DNA from 3 places in the Christensenella massiliensis genome. Region 1 is predicted to be linked to each of the others. Evidence: riboswitches for the same ligand, from Rfam matches in the RefSeq annotation. Region 1 holds a riboswitch; each other region holds the start of a gene.
The links. A riboswitch is a leader RNA that binds a small molecule or an ion and turns the genes downstream of it on or off. The one in region 1 is predicted to bind cobalamin.

Region 1 (8,024 bases):
CTTTGATCGTATCCCATGTGACCGCGGACGCTTCTTGTTCTTCAATGTCCTTTGCCGCGCGGACCGTATCCCAGCCGACGATGACCCGCTGGGTATACTCTTTGGACGCTCCGCCGAGCGTAAAGGTGAACACGACGTCCACATTGGCAACGCCCACATAGGAATTCAAATCGTAAAAATAGGTGATCGCGCCGTCCGCCGCGACGTGCTCTTCGTCGTCCGAGCTCTTGACTGCGACCTCGATGTCGCCGTAGCCGAGCTCTGCGAGCTCCGCTTTCATCACATCGGTAACGTTCGTGTCCGTTCCGCATACCGGCCGCATTTTATACCATGCGTCTTCCAGCGCGTCTACCGCTTCCTGCAGGCGGCTTTCCGCAGTCTCCGCCTTGAGCGTTACGGTGTAGGCGTCTTTGGAATCCTCTTTTCCGTCGTTTGCCGTAAAGACGAGCTTCGTTTCTCCCGCCGCCTGCGGCGTATAGGCGTAGCTTTCGTCCGCCGGAACAGCCCCGCCGCCGTCTACGCTCACCTTGTAGGAGAGCGCGTCCCCATCCGCGTCCTCAAAGATCGTGGAAAGGTCGAGCGTCCATGCGGTCCCCGGCTCCGTTTTTGCGGAAGCCTCCGCCGGAACGCCCGCTTTGCGCGCCGGAGGCGTGTTGACCTCTTCCCCGCCGAGCTTCACCGTGAGCGTATATAGCTCGGCAGGACCGCTATTATCATTCATGGACGGCCACGACGGGTCGCCGCATTTTACCGTGATGACGGTCCCGTCCGAAACAGGAATGCTCTGTGTGCGCTTATATTCCACACCATCCACGCTCGCGCGCACCTGATAGTTCTTGTTCGACGCAGCAGGCGTGATTTTGACGGAATCCGTTCCCGCCGGGAGGGTCAGCGTATATTCGTGCGTATCCTTATCAAATGCGGGCTCGAGCGTTCCCGCGCTCACGCCGATCGCGCTGACGGTCTTATCGGTATTGCCCCACGAGCCTCCGACGTCTTCCCCGTAATTCAGCGTATACAGGATCGTGACGGTATCGCCGTCCTTCAGGTTTCCGTTCGCCACGGTGAAAGCGCCGAAGCCCTCGTTTGTGAACCAGTCGTTCAGCGTGCCCATCCATCCGCTCATGCTTCCGCGGTCGAACGCCGCGAGGCCGCCGATGGACGTGATATAATTTGATTCCGCCCCCTCAACCTCAAGGCCCTTGCTGTCCGCAAGCCTGACGACGACGGACATCATGGTATCGGACGGGTAGAGGTCCACCCAGCCCTCGGCCATAACGCCGCGCGGGCCGGGGTCGTCCGCCCCCGATTTCGGCACCGTATCCTCGATGCTGACATACACCTGCCCTATTTTCTCTTCTCCGGCAGGTACATCGCCGATGCTCCGTGCCGCCGGCGCCGGGGCCGCCAGCACATTTGCCTGCGGCTGTGCGGACGGTTCCGCGCTTATTTCCGCAGACGGCTCCGGCTCTGCCGGTTCCGTGCCCTGTGCGGCCGGGCCTGCTGTCTCCTCCGCTGCGGGCTCTTCAGACGGCTCCCCGCTTGGGTCTGCCGTTTCGGACGCCTCCGGCGCAGGCTGTTCTTCCGAGGCCTGTGCGCTTGGCTGCACACTTGGCTCCGCACTTTCGGACGGCTGCGCGTCCGCTTCCTGCGGCGCGCCCTCCGTTATGGCTGCGGCAGGGTCCTGTGCCTGCTGTGCCATTGCCGTGAGCGGCAGCGCGCCGATCACGAGAGCAACCGTGAGCAGCACCGCGACGAGCTTCATAAGCCGCTTCTTACTTCCCTGTTTCATCCTTCCTACCTCTTCTTTCTCCCGTTCTTTTTATCTCATCTTTCGCGCGCGGGCGCGAGCCGTTTCTCCCATCAGGACATGCCTGCGCCAAGATCCGCCCCATAGCCCTCGCACGTATAGTTCCATACGATGGAATCCCCGTTTTGCACTTTATATTCCGAGCAGCCGTAATTCGGATACCACCCGTTCACCTGATACATCCAGCCCGACTGGTTCCCGCAGTCGAACTCATACAGGTTGCCTATGCCCTCTACATAATAGCTGTTATACATCGGCGTCCACGAATACTCGAGCTGGATGCCCGCAAGCGAGCACGCGCGCTTCAAAACGTCGAACACCGTTTCTCCCTCGCTGAATTCGAGGGTGGACGCGGCGAGGATCGTACCGTTCGCGGGCACATATTTGTTTTTGCCCTCCGCGAGGTCCTCCATGTGGTCTAATATCGTATTGCAGCGGATGGCGATGGTGCAGGTGGGATTCGCGGGAAGCCCCGCATCCGCATTTCCTGCATTTCCGGATGAGCCGCTGCCGCCCGTTCCTCCCGATGCGCCGCCGGAGGACCCGGAGCCGCCTGTGCTCCCGGAAGCGCCGCCCGCAGCGCTGCTTCCCGTACCGCTGGCGGAGCCTCCCGTTCCATTCTGATTGTTCTGCCGCTGCTCTTCGATCTGCTGTGCTTTTTCCTGTTCGGCCTGCTGCTGCTTAAGCGCGGAGCGCAGCTGTTCCTCCCGCTCCGCCGCAAGCGCATCAAGCTCACCGTTCGTAAAGCACAGCGTTTTCGTTTCGTTCGCCGCGCGCACCTGCCCGATGTCAAAATCGTTCAGCGCCGCGAGAGAAAGCGCCGCGACCGACGGCGCCTGACCATCCGCATAGAGCGACACAGCCTGCCCGGCCGAGACCTCTATGCCGCCCGCGCTTACGCTGTTTTCGTAGACATACACGTTCGCGCTGCCCGCAGGGGCGCTGGCGGAGAATACGCCGGAGGCGGCGGTCACGTCCGTTTCAAGCTCCGCGAGCCGCAGGGTGAACGCGCCGTCCGTATTTACAAAGGCTTCTCCGTTTGTAAGCTCTATCGAAAAGCCGTCCTCCCCGATGCGTACCACGGCCTCGGTGTTCTGGTTCAGGCTGACCGCGCCTGCGGGCAGCGCAAGCTCTACAGAAGAGCCGTTGAGCGTCTCGATGATGTCGCCGTCCCGCAGCTTCGTGCCGTCCTCAAGGGAATAGGCGATCCCCTCCCGCTCGATGTTGGCGCTGCCGGTCTTATTTTCCGCGGTCACCGCTTCCGCAGCCACAGCCGCAGTTCCGCCCTGTGCCGTCTGTCCGCCGCCGTCGAACCATCCCTGCAGGCTGCCCGCGATCATGACCGCGCCAATCACGATGACGGCTGCCGCAACCGCCATAATGACGTTGAAAGCGGTTTTTTTAGCGGTTTTTGTTCCTGTTTTCATATCTCTTCTTCTCCTTCGGGGGCTTCAGCCCCGCCGCCCGCAGAGCAGACGGCCAGTTTTTGAATCTCATACGCAAAAAAATATGATAGACCGGAAACACCTCCCGGCGGTTGGGATTTCTGCCGAGCTCCGCCGCCCGGCTGCGCAGAATGCCGAGAAGCGCCTCGTCGTCCATTTCCCGGTAAAGAGAAGCAAACCGCCGGATGCATGCCTGCCGGTAGAGGTTATATTTTTCCGCACGTTCCCGGTCCATATTGCGAAATGCGCCCGCTTTTTCCCATTTTTTCCATTTTTCGGCTTCCTGCCTGCACGCTTCTATTTGATCCATTTTTCCGTCTTTCCTTCCGGTATACGCAGACAAATAAAAAACCGCGGCGAATGCGATCCGCCGCGGCCGTATTCCCGCGAACAATAAAAAGACCCCTGCGCAAACGTTCCGGCGCCCGCCCGTCTTTTTTTCGTCTCTTTGTAGGTCTTCTGACTTACGCCTGTGAAAACAGCTTCTGTTGTTTTCGCGTCAGGCACCCTGCCTTCCCGGTCTCCCAGTGACTGGCTTTCGCCAACGGATGCTTGCCTCAGCGCTTACAGCGGCGGATTCCGTTTGGGACTTTCACCCAATTCCCTTGTCCATCCCCGCGCGCAAACGCACACCGCGGGGCCACAAAGCTACTTTATGAATATTTCGAAAAGGTCTCGCCGCTGCGCGGCCGGACGCTTTCCGTGCTTGCGGCGGTTTTACTGTGCGCAGAGCGCACGGCCGTAAAGCCGCCGGTGATTTACGATCTGTTTATGCTTTTGCGCACAAATAGAATACCAGACGTTATTCGTATGATCTGCGCGCAAACGTCTCTGTGTTCAGGAAACAGCCTTCCTGAACGGGCGCCCCATCCTGCGGAACGCTGTATTTATATTAGCATATTCTGTGAAACCGTATATTGAACTATTCTATTTTGCTTTGTATTTTTTTATCGACATCAGCTGTTCCGCTCTGCCGTTCATGCGCGGGCGGTGAGGCAGATCCATTCCTTTCTGCCCTGCCGGAGGACAGGCTCCGAAAATCCTGCCCTTTGCAGCAGGCTGCGGAGCTCTTCTCCGGAATAGACCGTCATTCCCCCGATGCGGCTCGTCCATGTGGCGTCGGCCGGGTCGCTTCCCTCGCATACGATGAGGAACATCCCGCCCGGCCGCAGGACCCGGCGCACCTCGGCAAAGGCGCGCGCGGGCTCCGGCCAGAAATAGACGGTCTCGAATGCGGTCGCCGCGTCGAACGCGCCGTTTTCGTAGGGAAGCGCGCTTACGTCTCCCTCCCGCACCGCACACCGCGTTCCGAGAAGCGCCTTGTTTTTCCTGCGGCTCATCTTTACGCTTTCCGGGGAATAGTCGACGCCCTCCACAAAGCTCTGCGGCCACAGCCGGAGCATACGCGCAATGTTCGCGCCGCCCCCGCACCCGATGTCGAGAATGCACGCGTTCTCCGCCGCCCGAAGATAGGTCATGCCCCATGCGGAAAGCGGCGCGTGCCCGCGGTTCATGCCCCGCAGGATCATCCGCCCCCAAAAGCCCTCCGGCTTTCGTGTGTTCTGAAAGATACTTTTCATCGTTTTTGCTCCTCGCATTTTGCGGCCTGTCATCATCCGTTCCGCTTAGGCCGCTCGGTTTAGCGCGCGGAAAAACACCGCCGCTTATCTCTGCTTTCTGCGGCTGCGCCTGCCCTCCGGCCGAAAAACAGGCTTCTATTCCGAGAAAGAGCTTTTCAGCTTCTCAAAGCTCTCGTCGCTGATCGCATGCTCGATGCGGCAGGCGTCCTGTTCGGCGGTCTTGGGGTCCACCCCCGCTTCGGTCAGCCGCTGCGTGAAAAAGCAATGGCGTTCATAGACCTTCTGCGCAAGGCGAAGCCCCTTTTCGGTCAATTCAAGGTCGTTTCCCGTATCCGGCCGCAGCAGCCCGTCCGCACGGAGCGCGGCGACGGCCCTGCTTACGCTGGGCCGCGAATAGCCGAAACGGCGCGCGATGTCTATCGGCCGTACCGTGCCGCTTTTCTGCTTCAGGATCAGGATCGCTTCCAAATAATCCTCGCCGGATTCATATAAATGGTCTTCGCTCGGTCTTTTTCTCATTCAGTATCTATCCTTTGCTTTTTTTCTGCGGCGGTCCTGCCGGGCCTCTTTTTATCCCTCGATTCATGCTTTATGGGCCGCCGTCTTTCCTGCCTCGCCTTTGAGCTTCCAGTCTGCGCTTTCCTGCTGCAGCTTTACCATGCGCGCAAACACGCCGCCGCTTTGCACAAGCTCCTCCGGCCGCCCCATTTCGGCGACCCTGCCCTCCGAGAGCACGACCACCTTGTCCGCCCCCATCACCGTGCGCATCCGGTGGGCGATCACGAGCACCGTTTTTTCCTGTACCAGCCCGGAGAGCGCCTCCTGCACCGCCGTTTCGTTCTCCACATCGAGGCTTGCCGTGGCTTCGTCGAGCAGAACAATGGGTGCGTCCTTGAGGAGCGCACGCGCGATCGAGATGCGCTGCCGCTCGCCTCCCGAAAGGGTAGAGCCGTTTTCACCGATCACCGTCTGATAGCCCTGCGGCAGGCGGGATACGAACTCCTCGCACTGTGCCGCGCGCGCCGCCGCGATCACTTCTTCATCCGTCGCGCCCCGCCGTCCGAGCCGTATGTTTTCCATGACCGTATCACGAAAGAGGACTACGTCCTGAAATACGATCGCATAGTTCTCGAGCAGCGTTTCCGGTTCCACGGAGGATACGTCCACTCCGCCGATCGTGACGGTCCCGCCGTCCACGTCCCAGAAGCGCGCCGCAAGCTTCGCTGCGGTGCTCTTCCCGCCGCCCGACGGCCCGACGAGCGCTGTTACCTCGCCCTGCTTTGCCGTGAACGACACGTCCTCGAGCACGCCCTCGTTTTCATTATAGGCGAACCGCACATGATCGAACGCGATATCATAGCCGTCCGGGGAATAGCTGTCTGTTCCCGTCTGCACCGGCTGCTCCTCAATGGCGCGCATACGTTCGACTCTGATCTGCATGCCGAACACCGCCGCCATATTGATGAGAACATTGTTAAGCGGGTCATAAACGCGCGAGGCGGCGATCAGATAGATCAGGAATACCGGAAGCGCCACCTGCCCGGAAGCGAACAGCAGAACGCCCACGAGCACCGTGGTCGCGATCCCGAGCTTCAGGAGCGCCTGCGCCGACGTGACGCACACGCCCGTCACGAGCTCGCCCCGGACCGTCGCTTTTTCCTCCTGCGCGAGCGTTTCGTCGAGCCCCGCAAGATAGCTCCCTTTCTGGTTGCACGCCTTGATGTCCTTCACCGTTTCGAGCAGTTCCTGCAGGCCATCCGTCGCCGCACGGCGCGCAAGAAGGGCGCGCGTGCCGTAGCGGTCCTGCACCTTTTTGGAGGCGGCTACGATGACCGCCGCAACGGGTATCACCCAGACGACTGCAAGGCCGAGCCGCCAGTCGAATATCAGCAGGCACGCGGAAATGATGACTGTCGAAACAGCTGTTCCGTAGAGCTGGGGGACCCAGTGGGAAAAGCCCTGCTCGAGCAGGCTGCAGTCCGACATGATCGTCGACGTGAGGTCGGAAAGGTCCCGCTTCCCGAAAAACGACAGCGGCAGTGCGCGCAGCTTTTCCGCGAGACGCACGCGCCTGTTTGCGCTTTCATCATAGACCGATATGAACAGAGCCTTATATTGGAAATAGTGTACGAGATAGATCACTGCCACGAGCGCCGCTGCAAGGGCGGTATAGCCCCACACCCCGGCCGCCGGGTCTCCGCCGGCGGAAAGCGCCGTTATAATGTTCATCAAAACGAGGAGCAAAAGCCCCGCCGGGATCATCAGGCTGATATTCGCAAGCATTGTGAGCAATGCGGCGCGCACAAGGTCTTTCGCGCCCTTTTCCGTCAGCGCATAGCGCTGCTGTAACCGTTTGATCATGCCATTGCCTCCTTTCCGGCCGCTCCGCCGACTTTCCACTGTGCCGCCGTTTGATAGTCTTTCCACATCGCGGCATAGACGCCTTTCCGGGCAAGCAGCTCTGCATGCGTTCCCTGCTCCGCCACGATGCCGTCCCGCAGGACCACGATGCCGTCCGCATCCTGTACGGTAGACAGCCGGTGTGCGATCATCAGCACCGTTTTCCCTTTTGTCAGCGCCTCGAACGCCTTTTGGATAAGCGCTTCGTTTTCCGGGTCCGCAAATGCCGTGGCCTCGTCGAGCACGATGATGGGCGCGTCCTTCAGAACGGCGCGGGCAAGCGCGATGCGCTGCTGCTCTCCGCCCGAAAGGTATACGCCCTTTGCGCCGACCACCGTATCGAGGCCGTCCGGCAGCTTCCCGAGGATATCTCCGCACTGCGCGGCCTCCGCAGCCCGCAGTACTTCCCCGCGTGACGCCTCCGGGCGCGCGGCGCGTATGTTCTCGAGCAGGCTCGTTTTAAAGAGGCGGGTATCCTGAAACACGAACGCGATGGAATCCATCAGCTCCTCCGGCGCGATTTGGCGCACGTCCGCGCCGCCCACGAGCACCGCCCCCTCCTGTACGTCCCAAAAGCGCGGAATAAGGCTCGCCGCCGTCGTTTTTCCGCCGCCCGACGGCCCGACGAGCGCCACTGTTTTTCCCGCGGGCACTGTAAAGCTCACGCCTGCAAGCGCGGGATGCTCCGCTCCGGGATAGGTAAAGGTCACGTTTTTCAGCTCGATCTCCGTTCCCCGCGGGGAAACGGACGCGGCCGCTTTAGGCAGCGGCTGCTGTTCCATGATCTCA
Region 2 (8,024 bases), 730 kb from region 1:
GCTGACCGCCGTCCGGCGCAGCTTAAAGCCGCTGCGCGTCTTTTGTTTCCCGCGTGTGGGAGTGTTGACGATGAGCGCGAAATCCCCGGTCTTGATGCGGTCGAGGACAGTCTCATTCGGAACAAGCTCCGTTTCGAAGCCGTGCCCGCTGAAATATTGATGCGTGCCCGGAGTAGCAGCCAACTCAAAGCCGCATTCCCGCAGCTGCTTCGCAATGCCGAGCGCCTCTTCCTTATCGCGGTTCGCTACGCTGACGAGTATCTTTCCCTCTTTATCCGGGATGCTGCTTCCGGAGGCAAGGAACGCCTTTTTAAGCGCCTTGATGAAGGTCCGGTCCGTTCCCATTACCTCGCCTGTAGATTTCATTTCAGGCCCGAGGAAGGTGTCTACCGTAGCAAGCTTGGAGAACGAGAACACAGGCGCTTTTACCGTGACGAGGCGGGATTCCTTGTGGACGCCCGTCGCATAGCCCATACCCTTCAGCGTTTCCCCCAGCATGATGCGTGTTGCAAGGCCGACCATAGGCACGCCCGTCACCTTGGAAAGGATCGGAACTGTCCGGCTCGCGCGGGGGTTGACCTCAATGACATATACGTTGTCTTTTTCGTCCATGACGAACTGAATGTTGAACAATCCCTTGATATTGAGCGCACGTCCGAGAGCGATACCGTAGTCCGCGACCTTTTTCTTTGCTTCCTTGGAAATCGTCTGCGTGGGATAGACGGCAAAGCTGTCGCCCGAGTGAACGCCTGCCCGTTCGATATGTTCCATGATCCCGACAATGAGCACGTCCTCGCCGTCGCACACGGCGTCAAGCTCGATTTCTTTTCCTACCACGTATTTGTCGATCAATACGGGCTTGTCCGGCGATACCTCCGCTGCCATCGTCATATATTCCGTCAGCTCCGCGTCGTTATATACGATCTCCATAGCCCGTCCGCCGAGCACATAGGAGGGGCGCACGAGCACCGGATAACCGATGCTTGCCGCAGCCTCGAGGGCATGCTCGAGGGAGAATGTCGTATCTCCCTTAGGAAGCGGGATATCGAGCTGCTTCAGTACGTGCAGGAACTTATCACGGTCCTCTGCACGGTCGATATCCTCAACGGTCGTTCCGAGGACGGTTTTACCTGTATCTACGATCGGCTTGGCAAGATTGATCGCCGTCTGTCCGCCGAACTGGACAATGACGCCCTCCGGCTTTTCTTTATCGATAATGTCGAGCACACACTCTTTGGTGAGCGGCTCGAAATACAGCTTGTCGGACGTATCGAAGTCCGTAGACACCGTTTCTGGGTTGGAGTTGATGATGATGGACTCATAGCCCATTTCCTTTAAGGTGTTGACCGAATGAACGGAGCAGTAGTCAAACTCGATACCCTGACCGATCCGTATCGGCCCGGAGCCGAGCACGATGACCTTCTTTTTGTCCGTGCGCTCCACCTCGTCTTCGTTGTCATAGGTGGAATAATAGTAGGGAGTAACGGCCTTGAATTCACCCGCGCATGTGTCGACCTTTTTAAAAGAGGGATGTATGCCAGTAGCGCCGCGCATATAGGTGATCTGCGACTCATGTGCGCCAATACAGTCAGCAATATAACCGTCGCCAAAACCGGCCTTTTTGCACTTGCGCAGGAACCATGCGGGGAGATTCTCGATGGTATAGGTACGCAGCTCCTTGGAAAGGTCTACGATATTCTTCAGCTTATTGATAAAGAATTTATCGATTTTTGTGATCTCGTGCAGTTTGTCGACAGAATAGCCGTGTTCGAGCGCCTTGGAGAGCACGAAGATACGTTCGTCGTCCGGATTGCGGAGGGATTCATCGATCTCGCTCAGCGTCCAGTCGTCGATATTTTTCATGCCGAGATTGTAATTGAGCTTTACGTCGAGGCAGTCTATTGCTTTCAGGAGCGATTCCTCGATGCTCCGCCCGATCGCCATTACCTCGCCCGTCGCTTTCATCTGCGTACCCAGCGCGCGATTAGCGCCCGTAAATTTATCGAACGGCCAGCGCGGCACCTTAGTGACCACATAGTCGAGTGTCGGTTCAAAGCAGGCGTAGGTTTTCCCGGTCACGGAATTTTTGATCTCGTCAAGATTATAGCCCACCGCGATCTTGGCCGCGACGCGGGCGATCGGATAGCCCGTCGCTTTGGAGGCGAGCGCGGAGGAGCGGGAAACGCGCGGATTTACTTCAATGACTACGTAGTCGTAGGAATTTGGATCGAGCGCGTATTGGATATTGCAGCCGCCGCGTATGTCGAGCGCGCGGATGATCTTGATCGCAGAGGTGCGCAGCATCTGATATTCCCGGTCGGTCAGCGTCTGTGAGGGGGCAACGACGATGCTGTCGCCGGTGTGAACGCCGACAGGGTCGATGTTTTCCATGTTGCATACAATGATGCAATTGTCCGCGTTGTCACGGATCACCTCATATTCGATCTCTTTCCAGCCTGCGACACTTTGCTCGAGGAGGACCTGATGAATGAGGCTCATCTTGAGACCGCGCGCCGTAATATCCATCAGCTCGTCCATGTTATGCGCGACGCCGCCGCCCGTGCCGCCGAGCGTGTAGGCAGGACGGACGATGAGCGGGAAAGGACATTCCTGCGTGAATGCCTCCGCCTCTTCAAGGGAAGTGACGATGGTGGAGTGCGTCGTTTTCTGCCCAGTCCGTACCATCAGATCTTTGAACATTTCGCGGTCTTCCGCCAAACGAATAGATTCAAGCTGTGTTCCAAGCAAGCGGATACCAAGTTTGGGAAGAATACCGCAATTGTCAAGCTCGATCGCCATATTAAGGCCGGTCTGGCCGCCGAGCGTGGCGATGATGCCCTGCGGCTTTTCTTTCTTCAGGATGCGGATCACCGTATCGAGGGTGATTGGTTCGATGTATACTTTATCCGCCATGTCAAGGTCGGTCATAATGGTGGCGGGGTTGGAGTTGATGAGTACGACCTCATAACCCTCTTCTTTCAGGGCCTTGCAAGCCTGCGTACCGCTGTAGTCAAATTCTGCGGCCTGCCCGATGATGATGGGGCCGGAGCCGATCACAAGGATTTTTTCAATATCTGTCAGTTTTGGCATCTCGCATTCCTTTCTTTTGCAGGTTTAATCTTTTAAAAAAGCAGACGCCTGCGCCTGCTTGATTTATCATGAAAATAATTCGCTGAGCGCGCCGATCAGCAGATCGATCTGCCCGCGGCTGATACAATACGGAGGAGCGAAACGAAGCGTATTCGAACCGGCCGTACCGATCACGAAGCCCTTTGCGATCAGAGCGTGCTGCACTGCATGCGCGTCCTTTTTTTCCGAAAGCTCGGCGCCGAGCAAAAGCCCCATGCCGCGCACATCGGTCACGATCTTTGGAAAGCGCTCCTTGAGTGCAAGCAGCTGCTCTTTGAAATAGCCTCCCGTGCTTTCGATACGGGAAAGCATATCGGCGTCCACACGTTCCGTTACATAAAGCCCTGCCGCACAAGCAAGCGGATTGCCGCCAAAGGTGGAACCGTGGTCTCCCGGACCGAAAGCGTCTGCAAACGGAGAAGAGGAGAGGCATGCGCCGATGGGCATACCGTTCCCGAGCGCTTTAGCAAGCGTTGTGATATCCGCATGTACGCCGTAATGCTCCTGCGCGAGAAGCTTTCCGGTGTGCCCCATGCCGGTCTGGACTTCGTCGATGATAAGAGGGATATCCTGCTGTGTGCACAGGGTGCGAAGCAGGGAAACGAACTCTTTTTGCAGCGGAAGAACGCCGCTTTCCCCCTGTATTACCTCGAGTATTACACCGCATTTATCCGCTGTAACAGCGGCTTTCGCAGCTTCGATATCGTTTGCGTCGATATATGTGAAGCGGTAAGCGCCGGGGCGGAACGGTTCATGGAATTTTTCCTGCCCGGTCGCCGAAAGCGTCAGAAGCGTCCGGCCGTGAAAGCTCTTTTTGAGCGCAACGAACCGATCGGAACTGTTCCCCTTATCGGCCGCATATTTTTTTGCCAGCTTCAGGGCGCATTCATTTGCTTCTGCGCCGCTGTTCGCGAAAAATACGCGCTCAAAGCCTGTACGTTCGCACAGAAGCTGTGCGAGCCGCGTCTGAGGCTCGTTATAAAAATAATTACAGATATGTATCACGCCGCTGTCGATCTGCCCTTTCAGAGCGGACGCAAAGCCCACGTCGGCATAACCGAGGCAGTTCACCGCGATACCGGCAAGAAAATCGATATATTCCTTATGGTCAGAATCCATAAGGACGGCGCCTTTCCCCCCGGTAAAAACAACGGGGAGGCGTGCGCCGAACGTTTTCATATAATACTGCTCGTCGATCTGTTTCAGTTCCTCGTACGTCATCAAAAAATCCTTCCTTTAGCCCGTCACCATCGTACCGATACCGGAATCTGTAAAGATTTCAAGAATGATCGGATGAGGGATCGTTCCGTTCAGGATATGGGTGCGTTTCACGCCCTTTTCGATCGCGGCCAGACAGCTCTGCACCTTGGGCAGCATACCGCCCGTGATCTTCCCCTCGTCGATCATATTAAGTATATCCGTTTTGGACGCTACATACAAGAGGGATTCGGGATCATCTTCATTGGTGCGTATGCCGTCTGTATCCGTCAGGAAAATGAGCTTTTCCGCCTTGAGAGCTGTGGCGATCGCTCCGGCAACGGTATCCGCGTTGATGTTGTAGCTTTCGCCGTGATCGCCCGTCCCGACCGGCGCGATGACCGGGATATACTGGTCGTGGGCGAGGGTGTTGAGGAGCGTCGTATTGATCGACGTGATCTGCCCGACGTTGCCGAGGTCAACGCCGTTTTTCGGCGGCGCCTTGACCGCCTTGATAATGTTGCCGTCGATACCGCAGAGGCCGATGGCAGACGCGCCCATACCGTTCAGCTTGGCGACGATCTCTTTATTGATTTTCCCGGTAAGCACCATCTGTACGACTTCCATCGTTGCGTCGTCCGTCACGCGCAGGCCATCGACGAAGTTCGGCTTGATGTCAAGTGAGTCAAGCATGTGATTGATGTCCGGCCCGCCGCCGTGTACGAGGATGGGATTCATGCCCACGAACTTCAGGAGGGTAACGTCCTCCATGATCTTCTGCGTAAGCTCATCGTGCATCATGGCTGCGCCGCCGTATTTGATAACGATCGTTTTTCCAAACAGACGCTGGATATAAGGCAGAGCCTCGATCAGCACATGAGCACGTTCCAGATATTTTTCCATTTTTTGATCTTCCATACTATTCACCATTTCCTTTAATAAGAGGCGGCAATACCGCCGGTAGTTACAGATACCATGCCGTCCGGGGCAGCCCCAGCGTTTCATCTAAGCCGTTCATGAGATTAAAATTCTGGATCGCCTGTCCTGCGGCGCCCTTGATGAGATTATCAGTACAGGAAACGATAATGATCCTTCCGGTACGCTCCGAGAGTTCAAAACCGATCATGCAGTTGTTGGAGCCGACTACATATTTCAGCTCAGGCAGCTTTCCGTGCGGCAGAACGTGTGTGAAAGGGGCGTCCGCATAGTAGCTTTCGTATACTTTGGAAATTTGCTCCGCGGTAACGCCCTCCGCGAGCTCTGCGTAAATCGTCGCGAGAATGCCGCGTTTGACGGGCAGGAGATGCGGTGTGAACAGGAGGCAAATATCCTTGCCGGAGAGCTTGGAGAGCTGCTCCTCGATTTCCGAGGTATGCCTATGCAGCGGTACGGAATATGCTTTGAAGTTATCCGCCGTTTCACAATAGGAGAAAGCGAGCTTTTCTTTCCGGCCCGCTCCGGTCACACCGGATTTCGCGTCGATCACGATACCGTTTTCCCGAATGACGCCCTCCGCAAGCAGCGGCGCGAGCGCCAAAATACTCGTCGTCGTATAACAGCCCGGATTGGCTGTAAAAGAGGATTTTTTCACATCGTCTCCGAAAAATTCGGGCAGTCCGTAAACGGCGGAAGCATTTTCCTGCTTCGCGGTATGCGGGATACCATACCATTTTTCATAAATATCGGTATCGTCATAGCGGAAATCCCCCGAAAGGTCGATGACCTTGTGCCCGGACGCAAGCAACGCGGGCGCGGCCTTGAGAGACTGGCCGTGCGGCAGACAGAGAAATACGAAATCACCCGCATCCGGACCGCTTTCCTCTCCGGTGAGCCCGACGCTTTGGTTCGGAATAAAATTTGCATAGATATCTTTCATCTCTTTTCCGGCAAAGCTTTTGGATACAGCCTTATTGATATGCACGTCCGGGTGCGCAGAAAGGAGGCGCAAAAGCTCCGCGCCCACATAGCCGGTCGCCCCGATCACGCTGACATTTACCATAATAAAAACAACTCCTTTTGTAGGGGAACCGTTTTGCGTGCCCCTGAATTTCAAACTGATATTAATAATTATACATTCAAATGAATAATTATGCAATAGGGGTTATAAGAAAATAGTGCCAAATAAGAGAGAAAATTCCATTGTATGAAAAATTTTTTTGTGATATATTTTAAAACATAAATAAAATCGATTTTGGTGCCGGGAAACCGGATAATAGGGAAAGCGTATGCCGCTGCAGCCCACCGCTGCCGTGTGACGGAGCAACTGCGCCGGACTGGAAACAGACTGGAGCTTGCGGGAAACCGTATAAATGCCACTGGCCAAAAGGCCGGGAAGGCGCGCAGGATGCGATGAAGTCAAGCCGGAAAACCTGCCGAATCGTGAAACGATGTTTTTTTCTTCGGCGGGGAGAAAGGAAAACGCACAGTGCCTTTTCTGCTGTTTAAGCCGGAAAGGTATTTTTATGTACGCAGGCCGCGCCCGGGAAAAGCAAGCAGTTACTATTTTATACAGGAGGACAGTTATGAGGAAAAGATGGATCGCACTATTTTTGTGTGTCGTGCTCTGCGCTGCGGCGCTTGCGGGGTGCGCTGCGCAGCCGGCGGAAGAAACAGGAACGCCGGAGACGTCTGAAAGCCCGGAGGCAAGTGTTTCCGCTGAAGCGGCTGAACCTTCCGGAACGGCAGAGGCAGACGGCGTGACCGTAACAGATATGGCGGGAAATGAAGTGACGGTCAAAAAGGCAGACAAGATCGTTTCCCTTACGCCCGCGGGTACGGAGATCGTATGCGCGCTCGGCGCGGCGAAGCAGCTCGTTGGGGTGGACGCATATTCGGATTATCCGGAGATTACGGAGTCTATAGAGGTCGTCGGTGATTTCAACGGACCGGACGTGGAAAAAGTGGCGTCTCTTGAGCCTGACGTTGTGCTGGCAGGAACCGGCTTGCAGGAAGATGCTGTCGCCCAGCTTCAGGAGCTCGGGATCGCGGTCGCAGTCGTAGAGGCGACGACGTTTGACGAAATATCGGGTTCGATCGAACTGATCGGAGAGATCATCGGCGCGCAGGAAGAGGCCCAAACGGTGATTGGAGAGATCGACGCTGCGGTAGAAGAAGCGCAGGCGAACCAGCCGGCGGAAAAGAAAACTGTTTATTACGTCATGAGCTATGGTGAAAACGGCAACTGGACGAGCGGCCCGGGAAGCTTCATCAACACGATGATCGAGCTTGCAGGGGGAAAATGCGTGACGGAGGACGCCGAATATCCGTGGATCGAATATCCGGTGGAGGACCTTGTGGTCGCAAATCCCGACATCATACTCGTAGGAGAGACGATGGGAAGTGAAGCGGACGGATTGGCGCAGGCGCAGGGCTATCAGGACCTTGACGCGGTCAAAAACGGAAAGGTCTATGAGATCGACGCGAACGTGTTCACACGTCCCGGTCCGCGGATCGCGGAAGCGATTGCGCAGCTCAGCGAGATCTTAAACGAACAATGATCCGGCGGAACAGGATATGAAAAAAAGGACTGTAAAATTCGGAATACTTCTTTCGGCGCTCATCATAGGCGGCATAGCCGCCTTTGTGTGCGCCTTTTTCATTGGAAGCTCCGGGTTTTCGGTCGCAGAATTCGGGCGGATCATAGACGGCTCTGCCTCACAGACCGTATATAATATTTTCCTGAATATCCGGCTCCCGCG
Region 3 (8,024 bases), 300 kb from region 1:
TCGAAGAGATCATCGCGATCTATAATAAGCGTAAAGATTCCTGAAAAAATTTTTTAGAATCGACACGAATCGACATAAAAAGACATTCCCCCCTGCTATAATAATCTCACAGACACAGCGGGCCAGAGTGCCTAAAAGGGGTGGAAATTATGTTGCGCGAAATTTTAGAGGAAGAACTTCGGAAAAACGGGATAACCCTTGAGACCTACACGTTCCGCAGCGATTTTAACGCGCTCACGGTAGGCAAAACGATCCTAATCAGCAGCAGCCTCGAAAGCACGGCGCAGAAAAATGCCGTTACGGCGCACGAGCTTGGTCATCAGCACACCTGCGCCATCAATCTGCTGGACGCTGAAACGCATATCCAGAATAAATATGAATATATGGCGGACCGTTGGGCCGCCCAGAAGGTCATGCCTCTCGAAAAGCTGTTCGAGGGCTTCAAGCGCGGCCTGCGTACCATGCAGGAATTCTGTGAATTTCTCGAAATAGACGAAGATTTTTTTCGCCGCAGTCTCGCCGTTTATTCTAAAATATACGGCGCGTCGCACGTCTATAAAGGCCATCTGTTCCAGTTCGACCCGCTCAATATCCACGACCTGTAGGTCTTTTGATGCACGGCGCGCTTCATTTGTCAGCCAAAAAGGCGAAGGAGCTATCCTTCGCCTTTTCATTTCAGCACCGTGCAGTCACATTGGGCTGGACTCCCTTCAGCGCTTCCGCTATCCGCCCAATATCCTGCGGCGTATAAACGCGCAGCTTTTCGATCCGCACCGGGCGGTAGAGCTGCAAAGCATAAAGGGGCAAAGGCGGCACGTCCTCCGCCATCTCCCGCAGCTCCTCTTCACGGAGTTCGGGAAGCACCGTGGTCCGCAGCTCCCATTCGATCTCCGAGGCCTGCAGCAAACCAAGCGTCTCCAAAAAGCCGTCCGCTCCGGCCCCGCAGATTTCCGGATAGCGGGAAAGCGGCGCTTTATAGTCCATCGCAACATAATCCACAAGCCCGCCGTCAAGCAGCCTGCCCACCGCCTCTGGATCGCTCCCATTGGTGTCGAGTTTCACATCGTAGCCAAGCCCTTTCAGCGTGCCCGCAAACTCCGCGAGGTCCTTTTGCAGGGTGGGCTCCCCGCCCGATAGCACGACCCCGTCGAGCAGGCCCGCACGTTTTTCAAGGAAACGCAGCACCTCGCCGTCTTCCATAAGCTCGGCGGCGCCGAGCAGGGCCCTGTTATGGCAAAAACTGCAATCATAGTTGCAGCCCGCCGTAAATACCACCGCCGCAAGCCGGTGCGGGAAATCGATGGTAGCCGTTTTCAGCAGTCCCGCGATGTTCAAAGGCTCTGCTCCCTGATGCGGTATTTCACGCGCTCGTCATATTCTTTCTTTTTGCCCTTGTGGAAATTCTGTACCGGGCGCAGATAACCGACGACGCGGCTCCACACCTCCGTATCCTTTCCGCACTCCGGGCAGGTGAACTGCTCGCCGTCAAGATAGCCGTGCTCCTGACAGATCGAGAATGTAGGCGTAAGCGAGAGATACGGCAGCTTGTAATGAGTGAACACCTTGCGGATGAGGCTTTTCGCCACCTCGATGTCGGGAATGCGCTCGCCGAGATAGAGGTGCAGCACGGTTCCTCCCGTATACAGGCTTTGCAGCTCGTCCTGCAGGTCCATCGTTTCAAAAATGTCGTCCGTGAAGCCGACCGGAAGCTGTGTGGAATTGGTATAATAGGCCACGTCCCCGCCGCCCGCGCAGATGATGTCAGGATATTTCTTTTTGTCCAGCTCCGCAAGGCGGTAGCTCGTGCCCTCCGCAGGCGTTGCCTCAAGATTGTAAAAATGTCCCGTTTCTTCTTGTATCTCTGTCATCAGGCCGCGCATATAGTTCATCACGGATATTGCGAATTCCTGCCCTTTTTCGGTCGTCAGGTCCGTGCCGTCCCCATAGAAATTGAGCAGCGCTTCGTTCATGCCGAGAATGCCGATCGTATTGAAATGGTTGTACCAATATTGCCCGGTACGCATCTTCACGTTGCGCAGATAGTGCGCCGAAAACGGATACAGCCCCCGCTCCGTCTGATGCTCGATCATCTTGCGCTTGATCTCAAGGCTGTTTTTCGCCAGCATCACCATCTGCCACAGGCGCGCCTTGAATTCTCCCTCGGATTTTGAAAGATAGCCGATGCGCGGCAGGTTGATGGTCACGACGCCGATCGAGCCCGTCATGGGGTTCGAGCCGAAAAGCCCGCCCCCGCGCTTGCGGAGCTGTTTGGTATCGAGCCGCAGGCGGCAGCACATGGAAAGCGCGTCCTCCGGCGAAAGATCGGAATTGATATAGTTTGAAAAATACGGGATGCCGTATTTGCAGGTGATCTCCATAAACCTGTTCACCACCGGGCTGTCCCAGTCAAAATCGTTCGTCACGTTAATGGTCGGGATCGGAAAGGTGAATACCCGTCCGTGCGCGTCTCCCTCGAGCATCACCTCGCAGAAGCACTCGTTGAACAGATCCATTTCCTTCTGGAACTCCCCGTACGTCTCACGCTGGATCTTTCCCCCCACGATCACAGCCTCGTCCTTTAACGTACGCGGAACGACGATATCAAAGGTAAGGTTCGAAAACGGGCACTGGAAGCCCACGCGCGTGGGAACGTTGATATTGAAAATAAACTCCTGCAACGCCTGCTTGACCTCTTTTTTGGTCATGCCGTCATAGCGGATAAAAGGCGCGCAATAGGTGTCGATAGACGACCACGCCTGCGCGCCCGCAGTCTCTCCCTGCGTAGTGAATGTGGAATTCACCACCTGTCCCAAAAAAGAACGCAGATGTTTGGCCGGAGAGGACTCCACCTTGCCGGGTACGCCGCCGAATCCGTCCGCGAGCAGCTGCTTTAGATCCCAGCCCGCGCAGTATGGACCGAAAAATCCAAGGTCATGGATGTGAAACGCGCCGCTCGTGTGCGCCTCGCGTATCTCCTGCGGATAGACCTCGTGCAGCCAATACTGCTTTGTGAATGTTTCGCGTACATAGTTGTTCATACCGTTGATGGATTTCTGCGTGTTCGCGTTCTCCTTGATCTGCCAGTCCTTATCGTCAAGATAGTCGGAAAACATATCGATCGTCGCGCCGATGAGGGCGTTGCTTTCCCTTGCCGCGCGGCGTTTTTCACGGTAAAGGATATAGGCCTTCGCTGTCTTTGCGTGTCCGCGCTCGATCAGCACCTTTTCCACAAGATCCTGTATCTCCTCCACGTCCGCGGTCTCCGTTTTCAGGCGCAGGTTCGCAAGGTCCACCACCTCGCCCGAAAGCTTCTGCGCCGTGTCGAAGTCGTCTCCGCCCACGGCAGTCACAGCGTTGAAGATAGCCCAAGTGATCTTTTCCTTCTGGAAATTTTCCGTGCTTCCGTTTCTTTTTCTGATTTTTGTGATCATCGCGTTTCCTCCTCCGGGATATTCCGGATGCGCGCATACAAAAATAAGCGCGTATCCTTTACGCGCCGAGGTGCAGACTCCTCTCGTTTTGCTCAAAAAACGTTCTTCGTTGCCATACCTCGCGGCGCTTTCATTTCGAACGGGATATTCTGGCTCAAGCCTCAAACGCGCCGCACGCCTTCCCAGTTCCTTTTCCCAGTGGCTTCCGTGCATTGCTCGGCTCATACAGCGGCGGGACCGCGCGGGATTTTCACCCGTCTTCCCCCATCCGAAATACAATATGATGTGGTAAATATTTTAAAAATACGTATATATTGTATTGCTTCTTCTCCATAAAGTCAACCCCGGGGCCCATTTTCCTCAAAAGCAGTTTTCTTTGTCCAGCAAAAAAACGCCTTGAAAAGGCGCTTCAGTCTGTCGATAAGCCCTTGGTCGGCTTTTTTCTAAGCTTCTTGCAGCGGAGCGCCCTTAAGCCCTCTCTCGCAGCGGTTTTGAGGCCGTGTGTTCTGCGCGCAGTAAAAGCGCTGCAAACTCAAAAAAGCGCCTGTCCGCGCAGCAGCATGGCTTTTCCGATAAGCCCGCTTTCGGCTCTTACACGCTTCCTCCCGGGAACGGTCTCCATTAAGGCAGAAATAGCCTCGCCTCTTTTTCCGTTTTCGTAAGCTCCTTTTCCAGCTTATGCTTTACCATACTATAGACCGGGCCGCCTACCCTGCGCGCTCCCGCAGGGCAGGCGCGTACGCACACAAGACAGCGGATACATTTCTTCGCATCCGTCTCCCGCGGAGCCTCCGCCGTGATCGCCCCTGACGGGCATATCCGCACGCATGTTCCGCAGCCGGTGCAGCTTTTGTCTCCCTTCGGCGTGAACGGCGCCACAGTAAACGACCGGTACGGCCGGTCTCCGGGCAAAGAAAGCGGCTTTGCATCCTTTGCTTCCATAAATTCCCGTATCTCCCTGCCAAATGCTTCCGCGATCGTGAGGTCCTCTTCATTCGGTCGTCCTGCCGCGATTTTCGGGGAAAAGGTATGCTGCGCAACGAACGCGCAGGCCGCCGCGCCATAAAAGCCCTGTTTTTCACACAGATCGGAAAGTTCCAAAAGCGCGTCGTCGAATTCCCGGTTGCCGTAAACGACGACAAACACCGCAGGCGTATGGCTCGCCGTAAGGCCGCGCAGCAGCTCGTCCGGCAGCTGCGGGATCCGTCCGTAATAAACGGGAACGCCGATCACCGCAATCTCATCCGGTGAAAACAGATGCTCCTTTGCCCGTGTTTCCCGGTTCGTCAGGTCAATCTCGCGGAAATCATCCGCTATTCCCCGTGCAACTGCGCGGACATAGCTTTTTGTTCCGCCTGTCGGGCTGAAATAAATTGCCGTAACATTTTTCATACCGTCTTCTCCTTATTCGTTCCCTTTCTCATACGCCGTATTGCGGCCTCAGCATGCCGCTTCAGACGCTCTCCGTCCCGCTCGATCTCCTTTTCATCACGCTTCCAGATGTCCGCAAGGCTCATTTTTGGCTCCGCGCGCAGCTCCGGCTTCACATCGAGCAGCGCTTCTATGCTGCTGCGCACATACAAGGGCAGGTCGAACGCGCCGTTATGCATGCACCACATAAAGAGGGCGCTTACAAAAATTTGGTGGATCATAATACATAAGGTGGTCGGATCGGAAGAATTGCGTATCTCCCCTACCGCCTGCGCTTTCCCGATGATGCCTGTCTGCAGCTCCATGTGCTCCTTCCGGCGTTGGTCGCAGCGGAATGTTCCTACGTCATGGTTGATGTTTTTGATGAACAGCTGCCGCGGTATCTCCGGTCCCGATTTGCCCAGATGGTCAAAGAAAGGCTGATAGGAGAGCCAAAGCTGTTCTATATAATTCTTTGCGTTCAGCATGCGTACAAAATATTCCGTCCTGATATCATACGGAAATTCATAATAGTCCTTTAAAAGCTCGTCCTTCGATTTAAAATAATAATAAAACGTATGCTTGTTGACACCGCTTTTCTCGCATATCTCATTGATCGTCACGTTTTCAAAGCCATGCTTTCGAAACAGCGATAGGCCGATCTCCTTGATTTTTTCTTTCGTATCTTTTCCTGCCATGTTGCGCTCTTCTTTCCCCGAATTACAGGTTTAGATTAGCACATTTTTGTAATACAGTCAATATTTTTGTCAACCTTATTGACATTTTTATGCAACCGCGGTATCATAAGCAAGCGGAAGTATCAATGCAGGCTGCCGGGTCCGTTCCGCAGCCTGTAAAAGATTCTGTATGTAAGAAAGGAAAGGCAACTTTTTATGAAGCGCATCATCAAATACATGAAACCATACGCTGCGCTCGTCCTCGCGGCTGTCCTGCTCCTGTTCGGGCAGGCCTTCTGCGATCTTTCGCTGCCGAATTATATGTCCAAAATCGTGGATACAGGCATCCAGCAGGGCGGGATCGAAAACGCGGTCCCCTCGGCTGTGAGCGAAAGCACGATGGATACGCTCCTCGGCTTTATGGACGGCGGCGGGCAGCAAACGGCGTTGGAAAACTACACGCTGATTACAAAAGACAGTGTGTCCTACGCGGCCTATCTCGAGGACTATCCGGCGCTCGCAGATGAAAACATCTATGTCAAAAACACCGCAGGCGGGGAAAACGACGAGCTCCTGAATCCCGCATTCGCAAAAGCATTCGCATCAGTCTCTGCCATAGAGCAGATCGCAGAGGCGTCGGCGGACGGTTCAGCTTCCCTTGCGATCGATGGGCGTACACAGGCGGACGGGCAGGAAGAAACAGCGCAGATACCTGAACCGCTTCTGCAATTTATGGCATATTACGCACAGGAGCCCGCGGGAACGGGGCTGTTTGCCGCGCTGAATGCCTATCCGGATTCCGCCGGGGTATACGGCGCGCTTTCTTCCCTTTTGGAAGAAAAGCTCGGCAGCATGGACGAAAGCCTGCTCACACAGACGGCAGTTCCTGTGCTCAGGCAGGAATATCAAAGCCTCGGCCTTGATCTCACGGCGATCCAGCAGGATTATATCTGGCAGAACGGCGGGCTCATGCTCCTCCTTGCGTTTGGCTCCGCCGCATGCACCATCGTGGTAGGCCTGCTCGCCTCGCGCGTAGGTGCGGGCCTTGCGCGCGACCTGCGCGAAAAGACCTTTACGAAGGTGGAGAACTTTTCCAACGTGGAATTCGACAAATTTTCCACCGCCTCTCTCATCACCCGCTGCACGAACGACGTCACACAAATACAAATGGTCGTTATCCTGATGATCCGTATGGTCATCTATGCGCCGATCATGGGTGTGGGCGGCGTCGTCATGGCGCTCGACAAAAGCGTGTCCATGTCGTGGATCATCGCGCTCGCAGTCATCGTACTGCTCGGGTTCATCGGCTCTGTCTTTGCGGTCGTCATGCCGAAGTTCAAAAAGATGCAATCCCTTGTCGATAAGGTCAACCTCGTCATGCGCGAAAATCTTTCGGGCATGATGGTCATCCGCGCGTTCAACACACAGCAATTCGAGCTTGACCGCTTCGATGCGGCAAACCGGAACCTTACCAAAACTCAGCTCTTCACCGGCAGGGCAATGGCCCTCATGATGCCGGTGATGACGATCATCATGAACGGTGTCTCTCTCCTCATTATATGGATAGGTGCGAACCAGATCGTCGCTTCCTCTATGCAGGTGGGCGATATGATGGCTTTCATGCAGTATGCCATGCAGATCGTCATGGCGTTCCTCATGATGTCCATGATGTTCATTATGCTGCCCCGTGCGTCCGTTTCCGCTCACCGCATCGCCGACGTACTGGAGACCGAACCCGAAATACGCGATCCGGAGGCTCCAAAGCATTTCAGCGATCCGAAGGGCGTTCTTACCTTCGATCATGTGTGCTTTGCCTATCCGGGTGCGGAGGATAACGTGCTGACAGATATTTCCTTTACTGCAAGGCCGGGCGAGACGACTGCATTCATCGGCTCCACGGGCTCCGGAAAATCCACCGTGGCAAACCTCATCCCCCGTTTTTACGACGTAACGGAGGGAAGTATCACAATAGACGGCGTCGATGTGCGCGCCGTCACCCGCCGCGAGCTGCGCGATCAGATCGGTTATGTTCCGCAGAAGTCCGTCCTGTTCTCGGGAACCGTTGCCTCCAACCTGCGTCTCGGAAATGAAAACGCCCCTAAGGAAACGCTCGAGCGCGCCGCGCAGGACGCACAGGCTACGGAATTTATCCGCAGGCTCAAGGGGGGCTTTGACGGAAGTATTTCGCAGGGCGGTGCCAACGTATCCGGCGGACAGAAGCAGCGCCTCTCCATCGCACGCGCCCTTGTGAAAGACCCGAACATCTATGTGTTCGACGACAGCTTCTCCGCGCTCGATTTCAAAACAGACGCCGTTTTGCGCGCCGCCATCAAAGAGCAAACAAAGGATAAGACGGTCCTCATCATTGCCCAGCGCGTGGGTACCATCATGGACGCAGATCAGATCATCGTGCTCGACGAAGGCAGGATCGTCGGAAAGGGTACGCACAAAGAGCTGATGAAAACGTGCGCCGCCTACCGTGAGATCGCGCTGTCCCAGCTTTCAG

Region 2: another riboswitch for cobalamin. It lies ahead of PUP29_RS04510 (ABC transporter substrate-binding protein); the one in region 1 lies ahead of PUP29_RS08030 (homing endonuclease associated repeat-containing protein).
Region 3: another riboswitch for cobalamin. It lies ahead of PUP29_RS09590 (ribonucleoside triphosphate reductase); the one in region 1 lies ahead of PUP29_RS08030 (homing endonuclease associated repeat-containing protein).

Annotation. Positions count from the first base shown of each region.
Region 1 is NZ_CP117826.1:1,667,680-1,675,703, forward strand. Features, by position in the region: gene PUP29_RS08020 (immunoglobulin-like domain-containing protein) at 1-1,792, opposite strand, end outside; gene PUP29_RS08025 (DUF4430 domain-containing protein) at 1,864-3,237, opposite strand; gene PUP29_RS08030 (homing endonuclease associated repeat-containing protein) at 3,212-3,565, opposite strand; cobalamin riboswitch at 3,688-3,916, opposite strand; gene PUP29_RS08035 (class I SAM-dependent methyltransferase) at 4,233-4,835, opposite strand; gene PUP29_RS08040 (metal-dependent transcriptional regulator) at 4,971-5,354, opposite strand; gene PUP29_RS08045 (ABC transporter ATP-binding protein) at 5,418-7,196, opposite strand; gene PUP29_RS08050 (ABC transporter ATP-binding protein) at 7,193-8,024, opposite strand, start outside.
Region 2 is NZ_CP117826.1:938,419-946,442, reverse strand. Features, by position in the region: gene carB (carbamoyl-phosphate synthase large subunit) at 1-3,090, opposite strand, end outside; gene PUP29_RS04525 (aspartate aminotransferase family protein) at 3,157-4,350, opposite strand; gene argB (acetylglutamate kinase) at 4,366-5,244, opposite strand; gene argC (N-acetyl-gamma-glutamyl-phosphate reductase) at 5,291-6,325, opposite strand; cobalamin riboswitch at 6,502-6,717, shown strand; gene PUP29_RS04510 (ABC transporter substrate-binding protein) at 6,849-7,823, shown strand; gene PUP29_RS04505 (FecCD family ABC transporter permease) at 7,840-8,024, shown strand, end outside.
Region 3 is NZ_CP117826.1:1,970,717-1,978,740, reverse strand. Features, by position in the region: gene PUP29_RS09605 (helix-turn-helix transcriptional regulator) at 1-44, shown strand, start outside; gene PUP29_RS09600 (hypothetical protein) at 150-605, shown strand; gene PUP29_RS09595 (anaerobic ribonucleoside-triphosphate reductase activating protein) at 676-1,335, opposite strand; gene PUP29_RS09590 (ribonucleoside triphosphate reductase) at 1,332-3,431, opposite strand; cobalamin riboswitch at 3,553-3,718, opposite strand; gene PUP29_RS09585 (EFR1 family ferrodoxin) at 4,053-4,823, opposite strand; gene PUP29_RS09580 (TetR/AcrR family transcriptional regulator) at 4,820-5,539, opposite strand; gene PUP29_RS09575 (ABC transporter ATP-binding protein) at 5,735-8,024, shown strand, end outside.